DNA from 4 places in the Paenibacillus riograndensis SBR5 genome. Region 4 is predicted to be linked to each of the others. Evidence: predicted binding sites of a transcription regulator. Region 4 holds the regulator's gene; each other region holds the start of a gene.
What was found. Region 4 encodes Rex, which represses fermentation and respiration genes when NADH is low (regulators of the CRP and FNR family bind a similar motif). Its sites were predicted from a motif close to TTGTGAAATATTTCACAA; they were not measured.

Region 1: the regulator Rex is predicted to act here: its motif matches at 6,059-6,076, upstream of PRIO_RS10165 (flavocytochrome c).
Region 2: the regulator Rex is predicted to act here: its motif matches at 3,554-3,571, upstream of PRIO_RS33365 (cytochrome ubiquinol oxidase subunit I).
Region 3: the regulator Rex is predicted to act here: its motif matches at 1,098-1,115, upstream of PRIO_RS13755 (helical membrane plugin domain-containing protein).

The regions. Positions count from the first base shown of each region.
Region 1 covers NZ_LN831776.1:2,516,513-2,523,933, reverse strand. The annotation lists gene PRIO_RS10195 (aspartyl-phosphate phosphatase Spo0E family protein) at 1-253, opposite strand, end outside; gene PRIO_RS10190 (aminotransferase class I/II-fold pyridoxal phosphate-dependent enzyme) at 386-1,606, opposite strand; gene PRIO_RS10185 (Lrp/AsnC family transcriptional regulator) at 1,620-2,120, opposite strand; gene PRIO_RS10180 (spore coat protein) at 2,294-2,677, opposite strand; gene PRIO_RS10175 (hypothetical protein) at 2,727-2,963, opposite strand; gene PRIO_RS10170 (NAD(P)/FAD-dependent oxidoreductase) at 3,138-4,379, shown strand; gene PRIO_RS10165 (flavocytochrome c) at 4,511-6,043, opposite strand; gene PRIO_RS10160 (response regulator) at 6,754-7,421, opposite strand, start outside.
Region 2 covers NZ_LN831776.1:7,873,861-7,881,281, reverse strand. The annotation lists gene PRIO_RS33390 (MBL fold metallo-hydrolase) at 1-638, shown strand, start outside; gene PRIO_RS33385 (hypothetical protein) at 607-813, opposite strand; gene PRIO_RS33380 (S1C family serine protease) at 1,192-2,436, shown strand; gene PRIO_RS33375 (cold-shock protein) at 2,835-3,035, shown strand; gene PRIO_RS33370 (cold-shock protein) at 3,231-3,461, shown strand; gene PRIO_RS33365 (cytochrome ubiquinol oxidase subunit I) at 3,685-5,088, shown strand; gene cydB (cytochrome d ubiquinol oxidase subunit II) at 5,075-6,091, shown strand; gene cydD (thiol reductant ABC exporter subunit CydD) at 6,091-7,421, shown strand, end outside.
Region 3 covers NZ_LN831776.1:3,349,883-3,357,303, reverse strand. The annotation lists gene PRIO_RS13760 (NAD(P)/FAD-dependent oxidoreductase) at 1-574, opposite strand, end outside; gene PRIO_RS13755 (helical membrane plugin domain-containing protein) at 592-1,005, opposite strand; gene PRIO_RS13750 (nitroreductase family protein) at 1,339-1,956, shown strand; gene PRIO_RS33870 (hypothetical protein) at 2,095-2,718, opposite strand; gene PRIO_RS13740 (class I SAM-dependent methyltransferase) at 3,364-4,056, opposite strand; gene PRIO_RS13735 (LysR family transcriptional regulator) at 4,095-4,997, opposite strand; gene PRIO_RS13730 (SDR family NAD(P)-dependent oxidoreductase) at 5,795-6,535, shown strand; gene PRIO_RS13725 (X2-like carbohydrate binding domain-containing protein) at 7,026-7,421, opposite strand, start outside.
Region 4 covers NZ_LN831776.1:5,154,796-5,162,216, reverse strand. The annotation lists gene PRIO_RS21850 (tetratricopeptide repeat protein) at 1-318, shown strand, start outside; gene dinG (ATP-dependent DNA helicase DinG) at 432-3,293, shown strand; gene PRIO_RS21840 (redox-sensing transcriptional repressor Rex) at 3,611-4,264, shown strand; gene PRIO_RS21835 (amidohydrolase) at 4,251-5,552, shown strand; gene PRIO_RS21830 (cell wall elongation regulator TseB-like domain-containing protein) at 5,598-6,116, shown strand; gene PRIO_RS21825 (hypothetical protein) at 6,550-7,092, shown strand; gene PRIO_RS21820 (AAA family ATPase) at 7,085-7,421, shown strand, end outside.

The DNA of each region.
Region 1 (7,421 bases), 2.6 Mb from region 4:
GCCGGCGGGAATGCCCCTTCATGTATTCATTTATTTTCAGGTCCAGCAGGCTGCTGATTTCAATCACCTTAGCTGAAGTGAAGGAATTCTCCTGAACAAAAAGCTGTTCCATTCTGCTGCGGAGTGTGAGGATCTCATCCTCCAGAGAGAGTCTGCGTGCGTTAACATCACCTTTGGGGGGCCGTTTGCCGCTTCCGGTCAAACATTCGCCACCAAAGGAAGGCAAGTAATAATCGGCGCTGAGCACAATCATCCCTCCTAAATGTATTATTCAGAAAAGAAAATCCTTGTAAATACATATACAGGTGTTTCTTGTTCCCAGAGTAAAATAATACCATAGAACAGGAAGATCCGCCATAGTCCGATTTACTTCATTCTTGCTGCATTACTCCGTTCGTTCGCGTTCAAGCTGTGAGACGAATGCCCCTATCCGTTCAACGGCTTCATTCAGCTGGGAGACGGAAGTGGCGTAAGAGCAGCGCAGATACCCTTCTCCCCCTAATCCGAAAACACTGCCTGGAACTGCGGCTACCTTGTGTTCAAGCAGCAGGCGCTGGGCGAACTCGTCAGAGGTCAGTCCGGTCCGGCGAATGCTCGGGAACGCGTAAAATGCGCCCTGCGGCTCATGGCATTCCAGCCCGGCATCGCGCAAGCCTTTGACAATCAGGCGGCGGCGCTGGTTATACGAATCAACCATCCGGTCCTTCTCCTCCATGCCGTTGGTCAGTGCCTCCAGCGCAGCCACCTGGCCCATGGACGGTGCGCACATGACGGTGTATTGGTGGATCTTCAGCATCGCGGCAATCAAATCCGGGTGGCCGCAGGCATAACCCATCCGCCAGCCTGTCATGGCAAAAGCCTTGGAAAAACCGCTGACCAGAATGGTCCGGTCCTTCATGCCCGGCAGGGAAGCGAAGCTGACATGATTGCCGCTGTACGTCAGCTCGGCATAGATTTCATCTGAAATCACGATGAGATCATGTTTCTCCACAATCCTGGCGATTGGTTCCCAATCCTCACGGCTCATGATCGCTCCTGTCGGATTGCTGGGATAACAGAGAATAAGGATTTTGGAACGCGGAGTAATCTTGGCTTCCAGCCCCTCGGCGGTAAGCTTGAAGTTGTTCTCCCCGAATGTCTCAATGCCAACGGGAATCCCTCCGCCTATTGCTGTAATCGGCGAGTAGGAAATATAGCAGGGCTCCGGAATAAGAATTTCATCCCCGGGCGAGATTAAGGCGCGCAGCGCCAGATCAATCGCTTCACTGCCGCCTACTGTGGCGATGATCTCATTGGCCGGATTGTATTCTACGGCGAAACGGGTGTGCAGGTATTCGGCGATGCCTTCCCGCAGCTCCGGCATACCCGCATTCGAGGTATAGCCGGTGAACCCCCTCTCCAGCGAATATACGCAGGCTTCCCTGACATGCCAAGGCGTCTTGAAGTCCGGTTCCCCGACCCCAAGGGAGATAATATCTTTGCTGCCTGCCGCCAGATCAAAAAACTTGCGGATGCCCGAAGGCTGAATCTGCTGGACCAGCGGGGCCAAATAAGAATGCATGGATTTGCCTGTATCTCCGGTTTGCTGACTGTTATTCGTGATCATATGATTACTTCCTTTACGGAGATATCATGAGACGGTTGTCTTCCTCATGCTCTTCAAAGATGATACCATCCTGTTTGTATTTTTTAAGCGTAAAATTGGTTTTGGTAGAGAGCACTGCGTCAATCGGCGACAGCTTCTCGGAGACAAAGTTGGCTACCTCCCGCAGATTCCGGCCTTCGACTTCAACCAAGAGGTCATAGGCGCCTGACATCAGATAGACCGATTTCACCTGCGGATATAAATAGATCCGTTCGGCAATCCCCTCAAAGCCGCGGCCCCGCTCCGGTGTAATCTGTACCTCGATCAGTGCGGTTACCCGTTCATCGCTGACCTTATCCCAATTCACGACTGTCGCATATTTTACGATTACGTGGTCTCTTTCCATTTCTTCAATGGCCTGCTTGACATCTTCTTCTTCCGCTCCAAGCAATGTCGCCATCAGCGCTGTAGAGCTGCGCGCGTCCTCCTTGAGCAGTTCCAGCACTTTCCTCTTTAATTCATTCATTTCCTTCATGCCTTCCCTCCTGCGAAAAGAGTTTAATACTAATATGACATGAAAATGGCATCACTGCAAACAAAATAACCCCGCAGGAGCGGGGTTAACGGATTGCATTGTACTGAAGCAGCCGCTTCCGTCAGGAATCCGTGAGCGATTAGCTCTGCTGCGTCGGACGGAAGGCAGCCGGGTTACATATAATAGGAACTGTGCACGTTAGGCTGATGCTGCGGCACATTCGGAGCCTGTCTGTAATCGCCGGTGCCATTCATTTTCTGCTGCACAAACTGCTGGCTTTTCTGCTGGATCTGCTGTGCACTTTGGATCTGTTTATCGACGGCTTGCCGGAGGGCTTTGTCCGGTGCCTTATAGAATCCCATCTGCGACATCTGGTTGTACAGATCCCCCTGAATCCGCAGTGTATCCAGAGTCAGGTCAGTGAAAGCCCGGCGCACAGTTTGACAGTTTGATTCTGTCGCCGCTGTCGTATATTCGCGTACTGTCCGTTTCAGGTCATCCAAAATCATAGTCAACAGATCTTCATCCGCCATAAATTGTCCATTTTGTGTGTACACTTAATAACCTCCTTGAATATGAATTAGATTCAGCATGCTGAAAAATCACTTACTGCTGGGGTTGTGTGGGTGCATATTGCTGGTGCTGCTGCAAAAGCTGAACGAGCACTCCCAAATGGTGGGTATGGCTCTGGATCTGCTGATTGCAAATCTGGTTAACTGTCGAGTTCTGCGTGCTGCCGGCGGTAGCCGCCAACTGCTTGATCAGCAGATCCTCATTGGAGATGGAGTCGGCAATATATTCCAGTTCTTTTCCGCTGAGCGGCTGCATTTGCGTAGATTGCATATTCACTGTTCCCTCCTTCAAAATGGTTCAAGCAGCTTTAGTATGCGCGCATGAAGGCTAAATATGTGTTAAACTGCACAACTCCCTGCCTATGGAAGCAGGCAGCGATGTATGAGAGTCAGTACAGCGACCAATACTACCTTATCCGAATCTCATTTAAGGGGAGATCAACAGATGAAATTAATCAGCGGGCGGGTGCCCTGGGAGAGAACCCTTCCTCATTTTCCTGTATATCCTGTGCTGGATGGAGATATCACATGCGATTGCCTGATTGTAGGCGGAGGTATGGGAGGGGCGATGGCATCTTACCGCTTGTCCTCAAGCGGAGCCAGTACCGTATTGATTGATAAATATGCAGTGGGAAAAGGCAGCACATGTGCCAACACCGGGTTGCTCCAAGTTACCAGCGACAAATCCCTTACCTCCTGCATGAATACTTTTGGAGCAGACAATGGCCTATTATTCTACAAGCTATGCCGCAAGGCGATGGAGGATATCCTGAAGCTGCCGGGCGCACTGGATATTGATCCGCACATTATTCCCAGAAGCAGCCTGCTGTATGCGAGCTCTCCGGAGGATGTTACCGCACTGAAGCTGGAGCATGAACATCTGGCCGCGCATGGTTTCGACACAGAATTCTGGGAGGAGGACAAAATCAGGGCCCATTACTCCTTCGCCAAACCGGCAGCCATCTACTCCCGGGGGGATGCGGAAACGAACCCGTTCCGGATGCTGCACAGTCTCATTCATAAAGCACACGCAAGCGGTGTCCGTGTATATGAACACACAAAGGCCCGTCATTTTGATTTTGGAACGGATGGAGTAACCTGTTACACAGAGAGCGGCCGCATCTTTGCCAACCATGTTATTTTTGCCTTGGGCTATGAAACTCAGGAGATGAAAAAGGACCGGGGAGCCGAGCTGAACTATACCTACGCCATTATGACCCGGCCATTGAAGAACCTCCCCCGCTGGCATGAACAAAGCCTGATCTGGGAAACGGCCCGGCCTTATTTGTATTTCCGCACAACGAATGACGGGCGGATCATTGCCGGGGGCAAGGATGAGCAGCTACCTGATCCTGGACAACGCGAGGCCAGAGTCCGGTCCCGGAGCCGGCGGCTGCTTGAAGAGCTTGAAGCCCTCTTCCCCGAGATTAAGGGGGCAGCTGCAGAGTTCGCCTGGGGCGGTGTATTCGGGACCTCCCATGACGGCCTGCCTTTTATCGGCCCCCATCCGGAATATCCCCACTGTTATTTCATCGAAGGCTATGGCGGCAACGGAACCGTCTACAGCATGCTCGCAGCAGAACTCCTGGCCGATACCCTGGCGGGCATTTCCCGGCCGGAGCTTGAGCTATTTTCACTGACCCGGACGTCCAGACCTTCTCCTTCTTCTCCGGCTGTTCAGGCATAACCCGGACGATTCGAAGCTGTTTTTTAGAAGATATTGCTTAGAATATGTTCATGCTCAATAAAAAAGGGCTGTCTCACCAGTAGAAACAATCTACTGCGAGACAACCCTTCCCTATTAATGGTTTGGATGATTTATTGTGCTTTTACAAATTCAGCCGATTTAATCCCTGCTTGACGCCCGAAGATAATAATTTCCGCAACCGAGTTGCCGCCGATCCGGTTTTGGCCGTGCAGCCCGCCTACTACTTCACCAGCCGCGAACAGACCTGTGATCGGTTGACCTTCTTTATTAAGTACTTCGGTGTTTGTGTTGATTTTTACACCGCCCATGGTGTAATGAATCCCGGGACCGATTTTGATCGCGTAGAATGGCGCGCCGGACAAGTCGTTATCCATTCCTGTAGTTCTGCCAAATTCGGCATCCTTCTTATTCTTCACTGCGCTGTTCCAGGTATCCATTGTCTTTTGCAGCTCATCTGCCGGAACATTCATTTCTTTGGCCAGGCCTTCGATTGAGTCTGAGGTCAGAACAAATCCCATTTTCTCATATTGTTCAATCGCTTTGACACGGGATTTAACGCCGGAATCAAAGACAAGAATCGCTGCTTTTTCAGGAAGCTTATTAATGGCTGCAGTGACATGATCACGGGTATCCATTTCGTTGGTGAACCGTTTGCCTTCACTTGATACGAGGATTGCGCCTTCACCGCGAACAGCCTCCCCGATCAGATAGGATTTCTCCTGCTGCACGGTCGGGTGAACCTGGATTTGATCCATATCGACTGTGGTGCCGCCGAGCTTCTCAATCATTTTGATGCCGTCGCCGGTGCTGCCAACTTGGTTGGTGGTTACGAGCCCTTCCAGATCAGGTCTAACCTCGGCAATCATTTCTTTATTGGCTCCGAAACCTCCGGTGGTGACAATGACAGCAGAACCTGTTATTGTTTTTTCGTCTGCCTGGTTGAACAGGACTTTGACACCAGTAACCTTACCGTCTTTTTCTGTAATTTCCTTAACATCCGCATTCACAAATAGCGGGATACCTTGCTCTTGTACGTTTTTCACCAATCCCTTGACCAGATACTGCCCTACCGCAGAGCCGTCTTCAGGACGGTGTGTGCGTTTTTCCTTCATCCCGCCGGTAATAGTGATATTGTTCAAGCGGATTCCGATGGAATCCAGCCAGTCGATGGCACCCGCAGAATTGTCCACGAAGAAACGGAGCAGCTCTTTATCGTTGGTATCGTGGCCGCCTTTTAGCGTCTCTTCATAAAATAAATCATTGCTGTCTTCAATGCCTTGCTCTTTTTGGAACTTCGTCTGCGAAGCGTTCATCCCCGAAGAGGATTTGGTTGTATTTCCGCCCGCTACCGGCATTTTCTCCAAAATAACCGGATTCATGCCTTTCGCTTTGGCCTCAAGCGCTGCCGACATGCCGGCACCACCCGCACCGACGATGATGATATCATATTTATCTTTTAATTGATCGTACGGTGTATAGCTTGCTTCAGATGCCCCCGATACTGCTTCAGTCGTTTCTTTTTTGGCCTCATTGTCCTTACTCTTGTTCCCGGCACTGTTGCTGTTGCCATTGCTGCCGCATCCTGCGATAACGAGCATGACCGAGAGAATGAGAATAAGAGCAGCGCCTGTTTTCTTTTTCATGGTGTTATTGCCCCCTTGTGCATATTTTCACAATAATCATAGCGGCAAAGGTGCGGTTCTTGGAAGCTTACGTAATTAAAAAAATAGTTTAGTAATTAAAGTAAGCGGGGTTGGGGGGGAACGCAATCATTCCTTTCATGAAGCCCTCCTCCCGATTATTAACGAATTTCGTGCTTAATTAGAGGCTGGGTGGTTAGTTTTTATGACCTTCCCATTGTTAGATGTTCCATTTAGTCCTGACAATATAGTTGTCGGGATATCCTGCGAATTTGTTGCGATGTTCCCGACTCTGTATCCATCTCTATTCGCAAAGTTGCGTTAGACGTGAAAAAACTGTAAGAAAACGAAGGTAACAAAAACAGGTCAATCATGGCGGTATCTGACCATAATCGACCTGTTTTAGGTAACACTTTAGCGTTATTTATCAATCGGGGCTTACATTCCGCTACGATTCAAAGTTTCCAAACTCTACCGGATTTTTCAGAAGCAGAATGTGCCTTTTCATAATCTGTTTTGAAAATACCTTCAAATTTGGATTCAAATATCTCATGGTTCAGCCAAACCAATTTCACAAGTAGAAACGGCTACGCCGTCCTTATTAAGACGGTACCCGTTTCAGCGAGAAATAGAAGGATAATTTATAGCGTGAAGCATAGAAATTCTTATATTTTAAAAAAAGGACCCAAAGGTCCTCTTTCGCGGCCGGCCGCTTAAATATATGCAGCTATAATTTCATGTCCTGAAGCGGTCACGGTATACATATATACCGGTCTGCCTACCGCACCGTAGCTGATCTCCATTTCCAGCACACCCGCCTCTGTGAGAAAAGTCAGGTATTTGCGTACGGAGATCCGTGAAATCGGAGCCTCTGCCGTGATCTCCTCGGTGGAAAATACCGGACTCTCCAGCTTCTGGATGGTGCTCCATATGCTTTCCAGCGTTCCTTCGGTAAGCCCCTTGGGCAGCGCGCCGCTTTTGTCCTCCTCCGTTCCTGTGGAATGGCGCAGCAGCTTGTCCAACTGCTCCTGGCTGAGATGCTCCCTGTGCTTCATCAGCATGTAATCCTCCTGGTAGGCGGACAATGCCGCCTGAAAGCGGGCGAACTCGAACGGTTTGATCAAATAATCGACGGCCCCCAGCTGCAGGGCCTTGCGGATACTGGCATTGTCGCTGGCTGCAGAAATGACGATAATGTCAACCACGCTGCCCTGCTCCCGCAGAGAGGACAGCAGCTGCAGCCCGCTGGTACGCGGCATATAGATATCCAGCAGAATGAGATCAACCTTCAGTCCGGCAAGCAGCTTCCTGGCTTCATCGACCGAAGCGGCCCAGCCGGCGAACTCGAAGCCCTGAACCTGCTCCACATAGTGCCGATTGA
Region 2 (7,421 bases), 2.7 Mb from region 4:
CGCATGAGCATTCGGATCATATTAAGGGACTCGGGGCGATGGCGCGCAAATATGATCTTCCGATCTATGCCAACACGAACACCTGGGGGGCGATTGAGAAGGGAATCGGCAATATTGCCGAGCAGAACCGGGTTGTTCTGGAGACGGGGCAGTATAGGGATTTCGGCAGTCTGCGGGTAGAGTCGTTCGCGATCTCGCATGATGCGGCTGAGCCGGTGGGGTATAACTTTTATGATGGCAAAGAGAAGCTGTGTGTGGCGACAGATCTGGGATATGTGAGCGACAAAGTGCGTACGGCGATCTCGGATGCCGATGTCCTTGTACTTGAAGCCAATCATGATATCGAGATGCTGCGGATGGGACGTTATCCCTGGAACACGAAGCGGCGGATTCTCGGCGATTTGGGCCATCTGTCCAATGAGGCGGCTGGTGCGGCGCTGAGTGAAATCCTTACAGGGCGGACCAAACGCACGTATCTGGCACACCTGAGCCGGGACCACAATATGATGGACTTGGCCAAAATGTCTGTGCGCGGAGCGATGGAAGACCGGGGCTGTTTTTTCAAAGACAGCGAGTTCAGACTCTGCGACACCTACTATGACCGGCCTACGCCATGGGATAAGGTGAGTCAGTCATAAGCTGATCCATATCCGTAATCTTGCGTTCCAGCTCCTGGCGTGAGAAGAAGCCCTTGTCAATCAGCAGCTCGATGATGGCGCTCTGGACAAGAATGAGATGATAGTGCTCATCTTTAAGATCGCCCAGCTTGCCGATAAATTGCACCAGATCCATACTGGCCGAAAAAGATTCCATTAGTACTCCTCCTTAAGCTGTAAACGGGTCAAAGCATGAAATAATTTACATGGATTTTACGTCAGAAAAAATACGGTACGACATCTGTGTGTGATACAATCAAATAGTAAGAATGGGATAGGTGTTCAGCTCCCTCGCTTCTATTATTGTAGTCTTTTAGGCTGCAAAATATTCCTGAAAAACAGTAATAATAAATCGCTAGGTTGCAAGAGTCGGAAGACAGATGTGTTGCTCTACCCCTGTACTTATATGGTGAATAAATAAGATGAAACCTTTTAGCGCTTCCTGGAGTCTAAGAGAAGATGAGGTTAACTCGGGCGTGGTTGCTTGGCGTTCAAGTCTTGAATGCAATAGCAATAGAGGGGAGAGGATGTAACGGTGGGACTGTTTGATGATGATTTCTATTCCACGAAAGTATCACGGCGCAGAAGCAGGATGCATGATGCCTCAAGCGGATCGGGCGGGCATAAATGGCCGCGCAGATCGCGGAGGGGGCTGGCTACATGGCAGGTAGCGATGATCTGTTCTGTAGTCAGTGCAGTGACGGCGGTGCTTCTGTTCAGTCTGGTGACAGGACAGCTGACCCATGAAAAAGCCGAATCACCGGCGGTAATCGGTAAGGTTGCTGCGAGCAGCGGTGATCCCTATGACCGGATTATTCAGGCTGCCGCTCTTGTACGCCCTGCGGTAGTAAGTATCATTAATCATAAGGAAGATAACAAGGAACTTAATATTCTCGATGAATCCGCACTCGGGTCGGGAGTTATCTATAAGAAGGACGACGGCAAGGCATTTATCATTACGAACAACCATGTGATTGAAGGCGCCGGCAAGCTGGAAGTGGTTACGGTCAACGGGGAGACCCGCAAGGCAACCCTTGTTGGGGCGGATAAAGTCAGCGATATTGCAGTACTCTCCATCGATGCGGAAGGCATTAAAACGGTTGCCCAAATCGGTGATTCTTCCAAGCTCCGGCTGGGGGAGACCGTCATTGCCATCGGCAATCCCCTGGGGCTGGGGGATACGCTGACCTCAGGTATCGTCAGTTATACAGAGCGGACGATTCCTGTATCCTTGAACCAGGATGGTGTATATGACTGGGAGCAGGAGGTCATTCAGACTGACGCTGCGATTAACGAAGGCAACAGCGGAGGTGCGCTGGTCGATCTGAATGGCAAGGTGATCGGTATCAATACCATGAAGATATCCGACACTGGCGTGGAAGGGCTAGGTTTCGCAATTCCGGCCAACCATGTGATGGAAACGGCGGATGAGCTGGCAGCCAAAGGCAAAATCGCCCGCTCCTACTTAGGTGTCTATTCGGTTGATCTGAACAATCCTTATGTGCCGCTGGCGGAGGATCAACGCAAGGAGCTGAACCTTCCGGACAGTGTAAAGGACGGAGTCGTTGTACTGGATGCGGTTGGACCAGCGAAGGTTGCCGGTTTACAGTTGAATGATGTAATCACGAAATTCGATAACCAGTCCATTACCTCTACGCTATCCTTGCGCAAGTATCTCTATGATCACACCAAGATCGGGGATGAGCTCAAGATTACCTTTTACCGTAATGGAGAAGTGAAGCAGGTCACGGTAAAACTTCTTGAGAAGCCGGAGGAATAAAAGCCGGTCGGGCAGTATATAATAAAAAGGCAGTCACATAAAGGAAGCGGTCAGGCCGTCCTTATCATTTTAGATTTTTTTAAGGACGGCACCCGTTTCTAAGCTGTGATTATGGGGTAAATGATAACATAGAGATTCAATAATTAAATGTATTTAGTACACTGGCAGCCCTTACATTGGAAAGTTAACCTAATAACTGAAAAAACGGAGATATTCGGATATGACTGCTTGCCTTTGTTATGGAGGTGTGGTAACATGAACTTAATCATATAATTGATACCTAATTCTCGTATTGAAAAGGGCTGTCAAGTGGAGTACAACCTTTTTCAATGTGTGAATTTTTTCTTTGTTTGAAGATAAAAAGAACATATTAATTTAAATTTGTGGAGGTAACACACATGCAAACAGGTACAGTTAAATGGTTCAACGCAGAAAAAGGATTCGGTTTCATCGAAGTTGAAGGCGGAAGCGACGTATTCGTTCACTTCAGCGCTATTACTGGCGACGGCTTCAAAACTTTGGACGAAGGCCAACGCGTTGAATTCAACGTTGTTCAAGGCAACCGTGGACCACAAGCCGAAAACGTTGTAAAACTGTAATAATAGAAGCTACCGTCCCCGCTTGTGAGAGTTGGGACGGTCTTTTTTTACAATATAAGGAATGATATGCCTTGTGCAATAAAGGTCCTTATATTACCCGTGAAACGGTTGCCGTCCTTACTATCAAGGACGGCAATGTCGTTTCTACTTGTCTGGATTCTCTGGCTTGTGACATAAAGGAAGGGAGGAACGGCAATGAACTACCGGAAGAAACCTTTGGAGGAAGTACCGGAGGAAAATACCGCAATTTGGGCCTGTACCAACGATGGATGTAATGGATGGATGAGGGATAATTTTGCATTCGAGCATGCGCCCTCTTGCCGTCTCTGTCACTCCCCCATGGAGCGCAGTATGAAGATGCTGCCGCAGCTGCTCAATTCCAATGGCGATCTGAAATCGCTGAAGAAGGGTATTTCCATTACCTGACCAATGCCTTTATGAGTCAAGACTTCTATAGAACAATGAACACATCCAAGACGGTTAAACCGTCTTATTTTTTTTGCTTTCTGGAGGTAATATTGTGATATTTGTCACAAATTTATTGAATTCTAAGCCCAAATAGGGTGTATAATGTGATAAATATCACACTTTGCCCTTTGGATTTTTGACAGAATAGACATATCGAATGGGAAGAAGGAAGGGGAGAAATATGGATACAGTGATGCTGTCGCGTATACAATTTGCGTCGACGACAATTTTTCATTATTTCTTTGTACCGGTATCAATTGGACTCGCGCTCTTGATTGCAATTATGGAGACGATGTATGTCAGAAAAGGCAATGATGAGTACAAACGAATGGCGCAGTTCTGGGGAAAGCTTTTCCTGATTAACTTCGCTGTGGGCGTAGTAACAGGAATTTTGCAGGAGTTTCAGTTCGGGATGAACTGGTCGGATTACTCGCGTTTTGTCGGTGATGTCTTTGGGGCTCCGCTGGCGATTGAAGCGCTGCTTGCTTTCTTTCTGGAGTCTACATTTATTGGAATCTGGATTTTTGGCTGGGATAAGGTATCCAAACGCGTTCACCTGCTCTCGATCTGGCTGGTAGCGCTCGGAACCATGCTGTCGGCTTTCTGGATTCTGCTGGCTAACTCGTTTATGCAGCATCCGGTAGGTTTTGCTGTCAATAATGGACGGGCGGAAATGAATGATATCTGGGCACTCGTTACGAACGGACAATTGCTGGTCGAGTTCCCCCATACGGTGCTGGCCGCTTACGCGACAGGGGCATTCCTGGTAACGGGAATTAGTGCATATAAATTGCTGAAGAAGCAGGATGTTTCCTTTTTCCGCAAATCGTTTGAGATTGCTGCGATTGTCGGCATCATTTCCTCATTTGGCGTAGCCATTGCAGGTCATGCTCAGGCACAGTATCTGGTTGAGACCCAACCGATGAAGATGGCTGCTTCCGAAGGACTGTGGGACGACAGCGGTGACCCGGCGGCTTGGACGGTTATTGCAAATATTGACCCTGATAATAAGATAAGCACCCATGAAGTGAAAATTCCATATATGCTGAGCTTTCTCTCCTACAGTAAGTTTTCGGGATCTGTTAAAGGCATGAATACGCTGCAGGCTGAATATGAGCAGGCATACGGTCCTGGTGATTATATTCCACCGGTCCGCACGACGTTCTGGAGTTTCCGGATCATGGTTGCTGCAGGCTCGCTGATGATTTTGCTGGGGGTATATGCCATTTACCTGATGTGGCGCAAGAAGATGGAACGTCCGAATACCTGGTTCATGCGCTTTATGTTCTGGGGGCTGCTGCTTCCGCCGATTGCCAATACGTCGGGCTGGATTATGACAGAGATGGGGCGTCAGCCGTGGACGGTATTTGGATTAATGACCACAGAGGATAGTGTATCGCCTAATATTACGAGCGGACAGGTACTGTTCTCGGTGATTTCTTTTACAGCAATCTATGCAATCCTTGGTTTAGTGCTGGTTGGCTTATTTATCAAGGTAATCAAAAAAGGTCCTTACGCCATGGATAACGATCACGGCGAATCCCATGATCCGTATAACAAGGAGGGATCCCATGCTTTCTCTTAATGAATTATGGTTTGTGCTGATTGCCGTGCTGTTTGTCGGTTTCTTCTTCCTTGAAGGCTTTGACTTCGGAGTAGGGATGGAAACCCAGATTCTGGCCAAGAATGATACGGAGCGCCGGGTGCTGATCAACTCGATCGGGCCGTTCTGGGATGCTAACGAAGTATGGCTGATTACAGGCGCCGGGGCGATGTTTGCCGCCTTTCCGCACTGGTACGCTACGCTTTTCAGCGGATTCTATATTCCTTTTGTGTTCGCGCTGCTGGCGCTGATTGCCCGTGGTGTAGCTTTTGAATTCAGAGGCAAAAGGGATTCGCTGGCCTGGCAGAGAACCTGGGATGTCTGCATTTTTGTAGGCAGCTTCCTGCCGCCGTTCCTGCTTGCTGTAGTGTTCGCCAGCTTCATCAAAGGGCTGCCGATCGACGGGGATATGCAGATGTATGCCGGATTCTTCGATGTAGTGAATGTTTACACTGTAGTTGCTGGTATTACAGTAGTGATGCTCTGCCTCGTACACGGCCTGATGTTCACTACGCTTCGTACGGTTGGTGATTTGCAGGAACGTGCACGCAAGCTGGCGCAGAAGCTGTTGTTCCCGCTGGCCGCGCTGCTGGTTGCTTTTGTGGTTATGACGTATTATATGACGGATGTATTTGAACAACGCGGAGGGCTGCTGCTCGTCATCGTTATTCTCGGCATTGCCGCGTATGTACTGTCTGGCTTCTTCATGAGCAAGAAGAAAGACGGGCTGGCCTTCGGAATGACCGGTGCAGTTATGGCCTTGTCGGTAGTTTCTGTCTTTGTCGGACTGTTCCCGCGGGTGATGATCAGCTCGCTGGACCAAGCCTTTAACCTGACGATTACCAACGCCGCTTCCGGCCATTATTCGCTGAAGGTGATGACGATTGTAGCGCTGTCGCTGCTGCCGTTCGTGCTGGGTTATCAGATCTGGAGCTATTTCGTCTTCCATAAACGGGTTCACGAGAAGGAGCATCTTGAATACTAATGGATAAAAATTTGCTTGGGTACAAAGGAGTTAAGCCGGTCTTTCTGATCGTCGGTTTCCTTACCCTGGTGCAAAGCCTGTCCATTCTTCTGCTGGCCAAGTCGCTGGCAGAAGTGGTCTCTGCGCTGTTTGCGGGAGAACCGCTGAAGGAACAAGGGGCGAAATTGCTCTTGTTCCTTCTTGCGTTTCTGGTGCGCCATGCCAGCGCCATGCTGATGAGCCGTGTATCTTACCGCTTCGCGGAGGCAACCGGCAGCAGCATGAGAAGACAAATGATGGATAAGCTGTTCCAGCTGGGGCCAAGGCTGGCAGGCAACCGGGGAACCGGTGATCTGGTCACGCTTGTGCTTGAAGGAGTCACGAAGTTCCGGACCTATCTGGAGCTGATTATCCCCCGGATGGTGGGGATGGCGGTTACACCGGCACTGCTGCTGGTGTATGTCTACACCCAGGATACATCAAGCGGTGTTATTCTTACCTTGACGATGCCGATCATTATTGTCTTTATGATTCTAATCGGGATGACGGCCCGCAAGCAGATGGACCGTCAATTGAAATCGTACCGCACCTTGTCCAATCACTTTGTGGATTCGCTGCGCGGTCTGGAAACGCTGAAGTTCCTCGGCCGCAGCCGCAGCCACAGCGGGAGCATCGCCGCGGTCAGTGACCGCTACCGTTCGGCGACCATGCGTACGCTGCGCGTGGCTTTTCTCTCTTCGTTCGCCATGGACTTCTTCACGATGCTGTCTGTGGCTTCGGTAGCCGTAAGCCTGGGGCTCCGGTTGGTGAATGAACAGATGACTCTGGTTACCGGACTGACGATTCTGATCCTGGCCCCGGAATATTTCCTGCCGGTGCGGCTGGTTGGTGCCGACTTCCATGCTACACTTGACGGCAAGGAAGCAGGAGAAGCGATGAAGAGTATGATTGACCGGGAAACGGTGGAAGCCAAGCTGCTGGATGCTGCTGGAGATGCGGCTGCAGCAACAGATACAGCCAAAGTCAAAGCTGCTGTATTCACCTGGCAGAAGGATAGCGTGCTGGCCCTTCATCAAGTGGGCATAAAATATGAAGCAGACGGAATCGCCTCACTCTCCGGTGTGGATCTGGAGTTTAGAGGGAACGCCAAGATTGGAATCATTGGCGAGAGCGGTGCCGGGAAGTCTACGCTGGTGGATATTCTGGGCGGGTTCCTGCATCCCACCTCCGGCACGATTGAGGTGAACGGCAACAGGGTCACCGCGCTTACAGATGAGGAATGGCGCCGGCAGACCTCTTATATTCCGCAGCGCCCTTATATTTTCAGCGGTACGCTTGCAGATAATGTGCG
Region 3 (7,421 bases), 1.8 Mb from region 4:
TGATTTCCTGAGGATTTACGCCATAACGTTTAGCCAGCTTCGGCAGCACATCAGCAATCTCGCCTACCAGCTCTACGCCGGTCAGACCGCCACCGCCAATCAGAATCGCCGCATCGGCTGGATTGTGTGTCTTGGCGTACTCACGAATGCGGCCTTCAATATGCCCATGAATTTGTTTCGCATCCGCGGCGGATTTCAGCACCATGCTATACTCTTCCAGTCCAGGAATGCCGAAATAAGCAGTAGTGCTGCCCAGCGCAACAACAAGCGCATCATACGAGAGCGTCGTGCCGTCAGACAGCTGCACCTGCTTGCTGTCTACGGAAAATGATTTGACCTTGGCAATTTTCAGGTCAATGTCTTTTCCGGCAAAAAGCTTGGTGAGCGGCATGGCTACAGCTTGTTCCGCAACACTTCCTGCCGCCAGACGATGGAGCTCTGTAATAATCTGATGCGTCGGGTATTGATTGACAACCGTGATTTTTGCTTCAGCCTTGCTCATATATTTGCGCACGTTAATAGCACTCAGAAGACCGCCGTAGCCGGCTCCGAGAATAACGATATGTTTTGACATGATATTTTCCTCCGCCCTTATTTTTGTGGATTGCGTTCGCCGCTGACCTGCAGGTATGCATTCATGAAACGGAGCATTTTTTGCACCTGCGGGTCCTTGATCATGCGCATCATGCCGAACAATGTGATGTTTTCACTGCTTTCGTTGGCACGATCCTTGGCTTCGATAACCGTAGCTGCCATTGTTTTGACGGAATCCACTACAGGCTCGGCAAGTTCTTTGATGGCACCTACCGTGTCATTCTTCAGCACCTCATCCGCTGCAACAGTCTGCACAAAATCAAGCGACTTGGTTAATGCGCCAACCAGCTGCGTAATCTGGGGAAGCTGCTCTACCAGCGTCGTTAGGGATTCCTGCACCTCAGGCTTCAAGAGCTGATCCAGAAGATCCTCTTTAATAAAAGATTTGCTTTGCGTGATTGTTTCTGACATATTGAGTTCTCCTTTACATTAGCTTTCTCTCATAATAAAAAATGTATGAAAAGATTAATCCCTAAATCAATGTGATTATTATAACATTCTTCATGTAATAAATGTCACAATCTTTTTGCCTATATATCCTTATTTTGTGATTAAAATCACGTCTTTTCTGCGATTTTTGGTTTTTCTCACGATTTCATAAGAAAATTTAGTTCTGATATCCATTTGACCATTGACTATGCCCAAACACCGTGATATGTTTAGCAAGTAACAAATAGTAAGTTTGTTTATTAATATTAGCTATTAATAATTGTTAACCACTACATACATTATGGAGGAATGAACATGAGCACTTTTTCAGAATTGGTTCAAGCACGCAGATCGGCAAATAACTTCGTTGAGGGGATCAAAATCCCCCAAAGCGAGCTGGAAGAAATGTTCTCGCTCACCCGCCTCGCCCCTTCAGCCTACAATTTGCAGCATACCCATTATAAGGTGGTCAGTGATGAAGACCTGAAGGAAAAGATCCGCGAAGCGGCCTATGGCCAGTACAAAATCCATACCGCTTCAGCGGTCATTGTCGTGCTTGGAGACAAAAATGCCTATCTGCAGGCCTCTGAAATCTACAGCGGGCTCAAAATGCTGGGAGCCATGAGCGAGGATGCTTTTGACCAGACAATTGCAGATATCCACGGCGCTTACAGCGGAAATGATGCTTTTCAGCATGATGAAGCGATCCGTAATGCCTCTTTGTCAGCCATGCAGTTCATGCTGATTGCCAAGGACAAGGGCTGGGATACCTGCCCGATGATCGGTTTCGATGTTCAAGCCGTCAAAGCGGCCCTGAACCTGAGCGACAATATGGTGCCTGTCATGCTGATTACAATCGGCAAAGACAACAAGCACAAGATCAGACCCCGCGGCTACCGCAAGCCTGTGAATGAATTTGTAGAGTTTTTTTGATTGAAGTGCACAAAGAGCCTTCCGGCATGCGCCCGGGAGGCTCTTTGTGCTTAAAACAATAAATAATCCTCAAGCTTCAGGTTCTGTAAAAGGCCGCAGGGTACTGCTGAAAACACCGTCCAGGGCGGGCGCGGCGGATCATTTGGCATATTGCAGGAGAGCGATTGCCGCACGTTCCCGCCGGTCCGCATCCTCGCTGTCCAAGGCACACTTCAGCACAGTGAGTGCTTTTGACAGTGTCTCGGCATCTACTATACCTGTCTGTTCGCCTTCCTGGATACCGTCCACAGAGGGATCAGAAATCCACAGCTCCAGCCTTGCCTCCGGAAGCGGCCCATTGTACTGCAAGACTGCTTCTTCTCCGCCGATCCACGCTCTCAACAGCGGATTAAGCGCCGGAGCAGGCACTGTCTTCAGCCAGGTCACTCCCCGCCGGTGGCAGCGCCCGTCTTCAGCCGAATCGAAGGCTTCCACATAAAAGTAATCGCCCAGATCCCCCAAATAAGCCCACTCCCCATCCTCGATCAGCACATAATCCCCATCCTGCATGACATTCACGAATATGTCCAGACTGTCCGCTGCAGCTTCCAGCTCCGCTCCTGCGGTAATCCCGGCTAGAACCAGACGCGTGTGAATCTCCTTTTTGCCGGCATGCTCCAGATCCCCCACACCTGTATATCCGAGACACACGTAATTTTCTTCCAGAAACTCCTTCATCCGGCCCACCCCGGGCAGCCCGGTCTTAACCCGAAATAGCTTCATTCGCTGTCACCCTCCATTCCTGCGTATAGCTTGGCTTTTGCTACTTATGTACGGTTAAATTATACACCAAAAAACTAAGGATACAGACGAATAATAGCGCTTACATTAGAATGATTCTGAAAACATACCCGAATTTAAAGTATTCGCCTTTTTACGAATCCGCAGAACAGCGGTATAATTCAAGTATCAAGACAAGGAACCATACACTGCTGAAAGGGAACCGGCGGGAAGGTAAAATCTCTCTCGCAAGTAATCTTTGGCAGATGTACTCCCTGTGCTTGAGACTATATCTTTGATCCTGTTGCTGAAGCTTTCAATCCATCCCGGAACGAAAGGGTATGAGCTTCTTAAAGCTCAAACATTGATTCATGAAACCAATCGTTTACCAGCGGATGAATTCGAGAAGACTCTAAGGCAGGATAGGCAAATTTATTGCCGCCTCGGACGATTTACCCGGCTGAGTACAAGGATAGGATAAGGAGTCTGAGAAGAACATGGGTATAGTATGTACAGCATAACCCCCTTTTGTTGATGAATAATCAATAATAGGGGGTTATGTGTGTTGCGCTCACCTATTCCGCTTTTTTCAGTGAGGCTAAGCTGTTCTGCCGCCAATCATCGGGATATATTTGAGCGCCTGTCCGTTCAGACACGCAGCAGCCTCAGCATGGAGTCCGCACCTTTTTGAAATTCATAGGGGACCTGCTGCTCTTCTGCCGTCCAGCCTTGGACCTGAGCTGCACAGACGAGCTGGTCCAGCTTATGGTATCTGCGGGTGGATAAGTCCACCAGCGGGAAGATGCGGATTTCTGACTTTGTGACCCTCATCAATTCCTGAAGTGTCCTGAGGTGAAAATCATAGTCCAGCCGGTCCCCATACATAAACAGAAAATGGGCGGATAGGGTGAGATCAAAGGACCGGTCTGCAAAAGGCAGCAGCGGCAGCTCGACTGGAATATAACGGCTGCTATTTTGCTGCCGGTCCAGCGTACTGGCTGCCAAGGCTGCTGTCCTCGCCTGCTGTAACGCATGTATGGAAGTGAATTCCTTCCACACAAAATTATCCTGAACTTTGTCCAGCTGCTGCACCGTATGCTCAATATCCTTCAGCCCTTTGTCCCTCAGTGCTTCGGCTGAATAATAGTAAGCAATGTCTGCGGCAACAGATGCCGCGCCAAGCTTGTTGGCCTCTGCGGTAAACGAGCAGGCTCCTGCCGGACAATCCAAAATACTCCGTCCCTTCAGTTCTCCCGGCTGCAAATTAAACATCCGCAAGTACTCCTCAAAGGTCCGGCCAATAAAAACAATACGCTCCAAATCCAATTTGTTTCTGCTCATCTCTGCTCAGCTCACCTCTTCTGTTCTCTTCTGTGTTCCTATTCCAGGCTAAAACCCGGCTGCGTCGCCAGTTCCTGCCTGATAAAATCATACAGCCTGCGGACGGGCGGTTTCAAGGGGTAATCCGCAATCCGGCAAATGATGCCGCAGGTCATGTCCACAGCGCTGCCTTCCAGCCTCCGGCTTACGGTTCCGGCAGGAACGGGATCAAGGATCACCTCCGGCACAAACGCGATGCCAAGCTTGCTCGCCACATAGAACTTCAGCGCCGACATGCTGCCGATTTCCATGGTATCAAGCGGCGGGCCGGCAGCTTCCGTCAAGACGCTTTCCAGTTTTTTGCGGTAGGGGCATGTAGGTGCTGTAATCAGCAGCCGGTGTCCGCGCAGATGATCCGCAGTAACGGCGGGGGCGGAAACAAGCGGATGATCTTCCGGCAATAACAGTACAAATGCTTCCGTAAACAACGGTTCAAAATGCAGCTCCTTCCCCAGTTCCGGAGCGGAGCAGATTACAATATCCAGCTCTCCGCGAAGCAGCCGGTCGCAAAGCGCACCTGATCCGGAGATATCCACCGACAGCTCCATTTTAGGAAACAGGGTCATGCATTTCTGCAGAATGTCAGGCAGCCGGTAGCTTGCCGTCGGATCAGACGCGCCGATGCGTATGCTCCCCGCTTCGCCGGATTTTAAGTCCGTGATGCTGTGCTGCAGCCGTTCCATATCCTGGACGATCCTCTGGCTCTGTTCGTGAAACAACCGTCCGGCTTCGGTTAAGGCCACGCCTTTGCCCCGTTCCAGCAATTGAACTCCCAGATCGGATTCCAGCTTCTGAATTTGCATCGTGACTGTAGATTGGGCATAATTCAGCTCTTCTGCGGCACGGTTAAAGCTGCCGGAGCGGATGATGGCCTGAAAGGTTTTTAATGTTTTTAGATCCAGTCTGGTTCCCTCCCTTCTGCCTCAAAGCCCAATCAAAGCTCAATTTGAGAATGTACTTTAAGGAGTGGCTTTAAGGATTAAATTTAATGAATCACTATAAGGGATCACTACAAGGACTTAATTCAAAATAATTGAACTTACTATTCAATTCATTCAATTATACAAAACCGGGCAGACTTTATACAATACTCTATACACGAGGCTATTCATTGGCTGAACTTGAATCTACCGCGTTCATATCAGAAGGGTGATAAGAGGACTTTTGAGCGTTCGAGAACTACGGGGACTTTGATGAGTTCCGGGGCTTCGAGGAGTTCGGGGGCTTTGGAGACTTCGGGCTTGACTGCACTATCTGCAACAGAATACCCACTATGCTGCGAAAAATCGCATTCTGCTGCATTTGCTGCAATAGACATTCATGCCGCCCATTGGCGGCACTTCAGACGATGAAATTTCGGAGAAGGCCCTCAATTCGGCTTCGCCGAATTCGAGGCTTCCATAACCATGTCGTATGAATCGGACATCGTTATTTCAGGATAGATTTACGGATTTCAGACCAAAAGTAACTGATTCGCTGGATTCTGCTGCACAGAGTGCAATAGATTCAGTTTTGCGGCGGATTGTGGAATGATCTGCTGTAAAAAGTGCAATAGAAAGTTACTTTTCGGCCTGAACCGGAGTGAGATTCGTGTGGGGATCGACCAGGTAATTGCATGGACTGAACGCCATTGCTGACGAAAGAATAGTTACTTCAAACTGCCTCAAAAGATAAAAATTCGATTAAGGAGTGGATATGCATGAATTTATCAGAAAAAGTGGCACTGGTCACAGGCGGAGGAACTGGCATCGGCAGAGCAGTAAGCCTCGAACTGGCAGCGTGCGGAGCTACAGTTGCCGTTAATTATTCCCGTTCAGAAGCCGAAGCGCTGGAAACTGTTCAGAGAATAACGGATCAAGGCGGGCGGGCAATGGCTGTACAAGCAAATGTGGCCCGGGACGCAGAAGTGCGGAAAATGGTAGAAACAATTGCTGGAGCCTTCGGAACGGTTGACCTTCTGGTAAATAACGCCAGCATCACCAGGTATATCCCTATGGATGATCTGGAAGCGGCAACGGAAGAAGTATGGGATGAGCTGTACGATGTAAATGTCAAAGGCATGTTCCTGTGCGCGAGAGCCGTGGCGCCTTACATGAAAAAGAACAAACAGGGGGCCATCGTCAATCTCGGCAGCATAGCCGGAACTACTGGTGCCGGCTCCTCTCTTCCCTATGCGGTCTCCAAAGCTGCCGTTCACGGATTAACCAAGTCTCTGGCCCGCGCGCTTTCCCCCGACATCCGGGTCAACTGTGTAGCACCGGGTGCTGTTGCCACCAGGTGGTGGGCAGGCCGGGAAGAACAAATGCGCCGGCTTGCACCAAATCTGCTGCTGCAGCGTATCGCGGAACCGCAGGATATCGCGCGGTTCATCTGCTCCACCCTGGAGCAGGAGGCCATGACCGGACAGATCATCACGGTAGACAGCGGGCAAACACTGTAAATACCGAAGCAGAAAGGAAGACAGCTGCTTCAGGACCAATAAACAGAGCATTCAATAGGAAGGAAGCAGCGTATATACGAGAGAAACAACACTTAAAATGAAAGTAACACACTCACTACGAAAACAACACACTCAATGCGAAAGCTACACACTCAATTCGAGAGCATCAACACTCATCTCGAAAGTATCAACACTCAATTAGAAAGAAACAGCTTCCCATGTCTTCACATGCACTAAAAAGTAGCTCTATCACGAATAATTTGTGACGCTAGAGATAGTCATACGGTTCACTGTGCATATTGTGAACGAGCAGCAAGGCTCCCTTAGTGGGGGACTTACTGCTCGTTATTTAATAGTACCTTCCGGCCAGTTCAGCAGATTATGGCAGACACGCAAACGCCTGCAAAGCTATTTATACCTTTCATTTTGCCGCATGAGCAGCTTGGGAGTCCCAAGCAGCCATGATGGCTTTTGGGACTCTTTTTATACATTACGACGGCTCGTTCCCCCACACCAGAGTGCCGGAAATATAGGCTGGAGCTTTACTCCAGTCTGCATAATTGGTGTCCGCTCCATTAAAGGAATAGTCCCCGGTCTGTGTGTAATTGGTCCAGTCCGATTTTGCCACCCGCGCCTGGATATCGATGCTTGCGCCTGCTGCGAGGGAACCCGCTGAGCTATTAAATCCAAGCTCCAGATAATAATCGGCGCCGGTTGTAGCCGACGGCATTTTGACAAAGCTGCCAGTCACATTCGCACTGCCGACCTGGGACCAGTCACAGAAGAAATTCTGGGTCTGCTCTCCGTCAATGGTGTAATAGTATCTTAATTTCACACCGGACAGTGTAATCGCACTGGTGCCAGTATTAACAAGCTTGAATTTGGG
Region 4 (7,421 bases):
ATCACCCGTTATCCCGACAGTCTGGCAGCACATCTGTATTTAGCCATGGCCTATCTGCAGGAAGGGGAGCTGGACGTCTCCTGGGGGCATCTGCATCACATGCTGGCCCTGATCCGCGAGAGGAAGCTGAAGGCCATGATCTACAATGCGCTGGGCTGTATCCGGGCCTCCCAGGAGCGCTACCCTGAAGCCCAGGAGCTATTTAGCCTCTCTTTGCAGCATGATCCCCTGCTTCCCGAACCGAGTGTGAATTTGGAGGTCTGCCGCAGGAGAGGCGGGAAGCTTCAATTTGGACATCAGCTGGTTTCGCTTTTATAATTCTTCATCCATTAAAGCGATGCATCCCGCTTGCCAAGGGGTGTGCATCGCCTTTTTTCGTAACTTCTGTTATGCTGATAAGGAGTCTCAAGTGAAAGGATTTAGAACTTATAATGAAATTTGCCGTGCTTGATTTTGAAACCACAGGAACCCAATCCGTGGGTGAGATCATCCAGGTTGGCCTTGCCATTATAGAAGAAGACCGGTCCATCTCCAGGGTGTATGGTTCCTACGTCAAGCCCGGAACGCCGATTCCCCCCTTTATTACGGGATTGACCGGAATCACGGACAGTGATGTGCAGGACGCCCCTGAACTGGATGAGATGATGATGGAGCTGGTTCCGCTGCTCGACGATGTTGTGCTGGTCGGCCACAATGTGGCTTTTGACTTTCATTTTCTGCAGAATGCGCTTGACCGGTGCGGTTATTTGCCGTTCCAGGGCCGGATTCTGGATACGATTGATTTTCTCAAGATATGCTTTCCGTCACTGACCACCTATCAGCTCGGCGCTGTAAGCGCCCATTTCGGCCTCACGCATGAGCGTCCGCACCAGGCGGACAGTGATGCCCTTGCAACTGCACTGGTGCTGCTGAAATGCCTGGAGGAGCTGTACAGCCTGCCCCTGCTGACCATCCAGCGCCTGAATGAATTGTTTGCGGACGAGGACAGCGATCTCGCCTGGTATTTTGACGGGCTGCTGCATGAGCGGGAAATGGAGACCTTCCAGCCTGAGGGTGAGCTGAACTTTTACCGCCAGCTGGCGCTGGCTGTAGGAGACTGGACGGAGCTGATGCCTCCCAGAGAGGAAGGAACCGGCAATCCTGCGCAGAATATTACCTTTGAGGAATATATGGAAGAGGTGACCCTGCGGCTTAAGGAGACCTTGCCCCAATACGAAAGCCGTGAAGCCCAGGAAATTATGATCCATGAGGTGATAACGGCACTGGAAAGTGACAAGCATCTCTTAATCGAGGCGGGAACGGGCACGGGCAAATCGCTGGGCTATCTGCTTCCGGCCATCTACCACAGTGTGCGCTCGGGACAGAAGGTCATGGTGAGTACGCATACCATCAACCTTCAGGACCAGCTGCGTGAGCGCGACATCCCGCTTTTGACGAATGTTGTGCCATTCCCGTTTAAGGCTGCGGTCTTCAAGGGCAGAGGACACTATTTGTGTCTGCGCAAGTTTGAACATAAAATAAATAAAAAGGACTTCGCGAGTCCCCGGGAAGAAGCGCTTACTGCAGCGCAAATGATTGTGTGGCTGACACAGACCCAGTCAGGAGATGACGAGGAGCTGAATCTGAACGGCCGCGGCGGTGATTTCTGGGAGACCGTGGCCAGCGACACGGATTCTTGTCTCGGACGTTCCTGCCCCTGGTTCCGCAAATGCTATTACCACCGGGCCAAGCACGAAGCCGGAATAGCTGATGTTGTAGTAACCAATCACTCCAAGCTGTTCGCAGACGTCAAGGCCGGTCATCAGCTGCTTCCGGCGTATGAGCACCTTGTTATTGATGAAGCCCATCATCTGGAGGATATTGCCGGCAAGCATCTGGGCATGCAGATGAAATACTTCACGGTAGCCCATACGCTTACACGCCTCTATAAGGACAGCAAAAGCGGACAGCTGCCCGTTCTGCGCCAGACCCTGCAGTCTTCAGGCAACGAACAGGCGGCTGAATGGAGCGGGGTGATCGACAGAATCTACCCGGATCTGCTTACGGTTAGGGAATCTTGGGATGCGCTTAGCGACAAGCTGTTTGCCTTGCTGCCTGAGCGCAGCGATGCCGCAGCAGGAGAAGCGGGACAGCTGGTTACGCGTCTTCTGCCGGGTGCTCAGCCCAAGGGCTGGGAAGAAATCACCGCACTGGAGAACACCCTGAACCTGAGCCTGAGCGAAATTATCCGCAGGGGCGACAAGATGCTCAGCGAAATGCGCGAATCGGAGAGCCAGTCGTCCTCGGACAGTCTGGTGACGGATATCGGCGGGCTTTTCAAGGATTTGGCTTCGATCCGCGAGCAGGTACGGTTTTTTATGAACCTGAACGACGAGAATATTGTCTACTGGATGGAGGGCAGCGGGAATTACCGCGGGAAATCGCTGCAGCTGTATGCTGTTCCGGTGGATGTCAGTGCCCAGCTCAAGGATCTGTTTTTCGATAAAAAGAAAAGCATTGTCCTGACCTCGGCCACATTGTCCGTGGATAAATCCTTTCAGTTCATGATAGACAATCTCGGCCTGGGCGAGTCCGCAGAACAGGGGCGTCTGATGACAGCGCTGCTGCCGTCGCCGTTTAAGTATCGCGAACAGGCGCTTCTCGTTATTCCGCGCGATTTTCCCAGTGTCAAAGGCAGTGTGGGCGATGCCCGGTTTGTCGATAAGCTGGTGCATTCGCTGGCGGAGGCTGCAGTGGCGACCCAGGGCCGGATGCTGGTGCTGTTCACATCTTATAAAATGCTGCGCCAGGTCTATGATCCTCTGAAGGAGGCGCTTGCCTCCCAGGACATCGCTGTTCTGGGTCAGGGTGTAGAGGGCGGAAGCCGCAGCAAGCTGATCCGGCGTTTTCAGGACAGTGCCGCCTCCGTGCTGCTCGGGACAAGCAGTTTCTGGGAAGGGGTAGATATTCCCGGTGAGGCGCTGACCTGTCTGGCTATTGTCAGGCTGCCGTTTCAACCGCCTAACCATCCGCTTGCTGAGGCGAAGGCTGAGCTGCTGCAGGCGCAGAAAAAGAACCCGTTTATGAAGCTGTCGGTTCCCCAGGCGGTCATCCGGTTCAAGCAGGGCTTCGGCAGACTGGTTCGCACTGCACAGGACCGGGGAATTGTTATTGTATATGATACCAGGGTTATCGAATCTTATTATGGAAAGTACTTCCTGTACTCACTCCCTGGACCCAAAATGGAGCATATGCTCACCGATCAGATGGTCCCGCGTATCGCCGAATGGCTTGAAGACGGCAGTGTGTCCTGATTCCACTATACGTTCAAATTTAATTATTTAGAAATTATGATTTTTTCTGTTGCGGAGAAGGTGTGCGCCGCAGGGGCTAGTCCAGAAATAACGGCAGAAATGCCGTTGTTGGAGCGTTGAAGGTCGGCTAGTCCAGAAATAACGGCAGAAATGCCGTTGTAAGAGCACCGCAGGCTGGCTAGTTTGTTCATGGATGTTGTACAGAGAATCATTCCTTAGGCGCCTTCTGTTTTGAAGGGGCGCCGGGAATGATTACTAATTAGCTGCAGCTCTTTAAATTTAAGGTTACGCTAACAATACTTTTAGGAGGAGAAAATATGAAATCGGATAAAATATCAGAGGCCGTGGTGCGCAGGCTGCCTGTGTACCTGCGTTTCCTGAACGATCTCCAGAAGCGTGAAATCTCCACCGTGTCTTCGCAGGAGCTGGGACAGAAGCTGGATCTGAATCCGGCGCAAATCCGCAAGGATTTGGCCTATTTCGGCGATTTCGGCAGAAAAGGCATCGGTTACGATGTATCGTATCTGATTGAGAAAATCCGCCATATCCTGAAGCTTGACCAGCAGATCAATGTGGCACTCGTGGGTGCAGGTAATCTTGGACACGCTTTATCCAATTACAATGCCTATTTGAAGGACACGATGAAAATCACCGCGGTCTTTGATTCCTATCCCCCCAAGATCGGGCAGAAAATCAACTCGCTGACGGTTCAGCCTATGGAAGAGCTGGGGAGCACAATCCGCGAGCAGGGCATCCGCATCGGCATTATCACTGTACCGGACAGCGAAGCGCAGAACGTTGCAGATATCCTGGTGGATTCAGGCATCGAGGCAATCCTCAATTTTGCACCGGTGATTTTGAAAACGCCTGCCAACATCCGGATTCATGCCGCTGATTTTACTACTGATTTGCAGAGCTTGGCTTATTATTTGCATGATGGAAAGGACGAGGCGGAAGATGAGCAGCAATAAAACTGTAATTGTAAATGGGCGTTTCCTGGTGCCGGGAACGGCGCAGCCTGTCCTTAGCGGTTATATGACTATAGAAAAGGATCTCATCACATACATAGGAGAAGTCAAGCCTGTCATAGAAGAAGGTACTCAGACCATTGACGGCAGCCGTCTGCTGTTCATGCCGGGTCTGGTCAATACCCATGGCCATACGGCGATGTCCCTGCTGCGCGGCTACGGGGATGATATGGTGCTGCAGAATTGGCTGCAGGAAAAAATGTGGCCTATGGAAGAAAAATTCACCGGAGACGATGTCTATTGGGGCACCGCCTTGTCTGTGCTGGAAATGCTGAAAGGCGGCACAACCACCTTCCTGGATATGTATGACCACATGGACCGTGTGGCCGAGGTTACCGAGCAATCAGGCATCCGTGCCGTGCTGATGCGCGGGGTGATCGGGCTCTGTCCGGAGGACGTGCAGAACCATAAGCTGGCGGAAGCGGTTGCTTTTGCGCGGAACTGGCACGGAAAAGCGGACGGAAGAATCACAACGATGATTTCACCGCATGCCCCGTACACCTGTCCGCCGGAGTTTTTTGTGAAGTTTGTGCAAGCCGCCCATGATCTGGACCTGCCTATGCATACCCACATGTCGGAAACCCGGCGGGAAGTCGAGCAGAATGCGGCCGATTACGGTTTGCGTCCGGTGGCGCATCTGGAGAAGCTGGGAATGTTCACCCGCCCGTCCCTGGTCGCTCATGGTGTTCATTTGAACGATGAAGAGATTGAGATTCTGGCCCGTTACCATGTAGGGGTATCCCATAACCCGGGCAGTAATCTGAAGCTGGCGAGCGGAGTAGCCCGGGTTCCTGAGCTGCTGCGTGCAGGAGTCACGGTATCGCTTGGCACCGATGGCGCGGCGAGCAATAATAATCTCGACATGTTTGAGGAGATGCGCCTTGCCGCCTTGATCCACAAAGGCGTGAGCGGTGACCCGACGGCGGTTCCGGCACAGGAAGCGCTGCTGATGGCGACTGAATACGGCGCACAGTCGATTTTTCTGGAAGGAGTCGGACGGCTTGCTCCGGGAATGAAGGCGGATTTCATTGCCCTGGATATCGACCAGCCGCATTTCCTGCCGCATACGGATCTCTTGTCCCATGCCGTTTACTCGGCAAGCGCCAAGGATGTTGCGCATGTCTGGGTGGACGGCAAGCAGGTTGTGAAGCATGGGCAGTGCCTGACGCTGGATGAGGAACAAATCCGCCGCAAGGCGCAGGAGACCTTTGAGGGCCTGCTGAAGCGGTAAATGAACATGATCGGTGAGGCATTTTGAAAGAAAGGGAGCTGTACTTTGAAGAAAAGAAGAAAATGGCTTCTGCTGGGGATACTCCTGGTTCTTCTCCTTCTGTTCGGACTAAGCCAGTTCTATGCTTATGTGATGAAAGACCAGTGGAGCGAACGCAGCGCAGCCACAGAGATTGCTGAAGCCAGAGCAGGACTGACAGAGGTGACCCGGGCCCAGAAGTCCGTCTGGGATGAAAATTCGATTTACTGGGTAATGACAGGCCGTAACGCAGCCGGGACGGAGCTGATGGTCTGGGTCCGCTTTACACGGGACGGCAAGCCTGCAGGGGGAGACAATGGTGTATACGCTGAAGAAGTGGCCAAAGGCATGTCGGAGCAGAAGATCCGTTCCATCATTGCCTCAGACTTACCAGGGAGCACCATTAAGCGCCTGCTGCCGGGTGTGTACAACGGAGAATATGTGTGGCAGCTGTTTTATAAGCTGGAGGGACGCTATTATTACAAGTTTTACCGTTTTGCGGACGGAAATGCGATTGGGGACGGCTACAGCCTGCCGAAAAAATAATAAGCGCACGACCCATATTGAGCGGGTGGACAAGTATTTGTCTGCCTGCTTTTTTAACATTTAGGAAATTAGCGTATTCAGTAGAGAGTCGAATATATCTGCGGGTATATATCTTTGAGGCAGAACCAGCAGCATCTGGTGATAAAGATGGGAATATCTTAAGCATCGCCAAAACGGCCGCAGCGCTAATCGTTGCGGTCGTTGCTGTCGATATAAGGGGAAACGGGCTGTCATTTTGCCCAAAAATTAGTACTGAAAATTTTAAATATATTCACACTTTTCTTCGAATTCGTATATACACCTGTGATATACTACTATTTGTACTACGGCATGCTTAAGAGCATGCTAGTCTCGGAAGAGCATTAGGCACGCTATTTAATAAAATTTATTATATTTTTTCACATTTTTCTTATCATTGAGAGGAGGACGTTTCTTGAAACTACGTCTTATGCCAGTACTGCTAACGTCTCTGCTGTCGGCTGCGCTTTTGTTTGGCGGCTGGTATTCCTACCGGGAGTTCGTGGTGCAGGAGCCGCTGCAAAAAATTGTCTCTGCTTATGAGGGAGTGAATGACTCCCATATCTCTATTAAACGCAATGAGGTCACTTTGAAACTTGATTTGCAGCCGGGCACTAAATTGCGCGAGCTGGTGCAGTATGTAAATACTGAAGGCAGATCGGCGATTGACGGCCGTACATTGAAACTGGATGTGGAGCAGCATTCCAGCGAACTGCTGGATGAATATTGGGACCAGGCGATGTTCTCGGTTGCTGAAGCCATGGAGAGCCGTAAATATACATTAATTCCTGCGAAGCTGGATGAACTGAAAGCCCAGAATTCCAAATACAGCAGTGTAACTGCAGCAACTGAAATTGATGACAATAACGTATATGTGAGCCTGAGCGACGGTAAGAAAAGCAAATTTATGATTTTGCCACGTGCTGCGGCAACGATGGGAGTGTGGAATAATGCCTAAGTTCTGGAAAGAGGTATTAATCGGATTTGTTCCTGTGCTGGTGATATTTATGGCTTTTGTCGGGATTAATATTTTCCCCGTGATCATCGCCGCAGGCATGGTTGGCGCACTTCTGCTCATTGCCCATCTGCGCGGGGGGCTGACCGTCAATGCCGGAGGAGACAAAAAACGTAAAAAGAACGGCCCGTCGAAGCTGACCTTTGAAGAAATCGGAGGACAGGACAATGCCAAGCAGGAGCTGCGCGAAGCGCTGGATTTCCTGATCCGCCACGAAGAAATCAGCAAGTTCGGCATCCGCCCGCTGAAGGGGATTCTGCTTACAGGCCCTC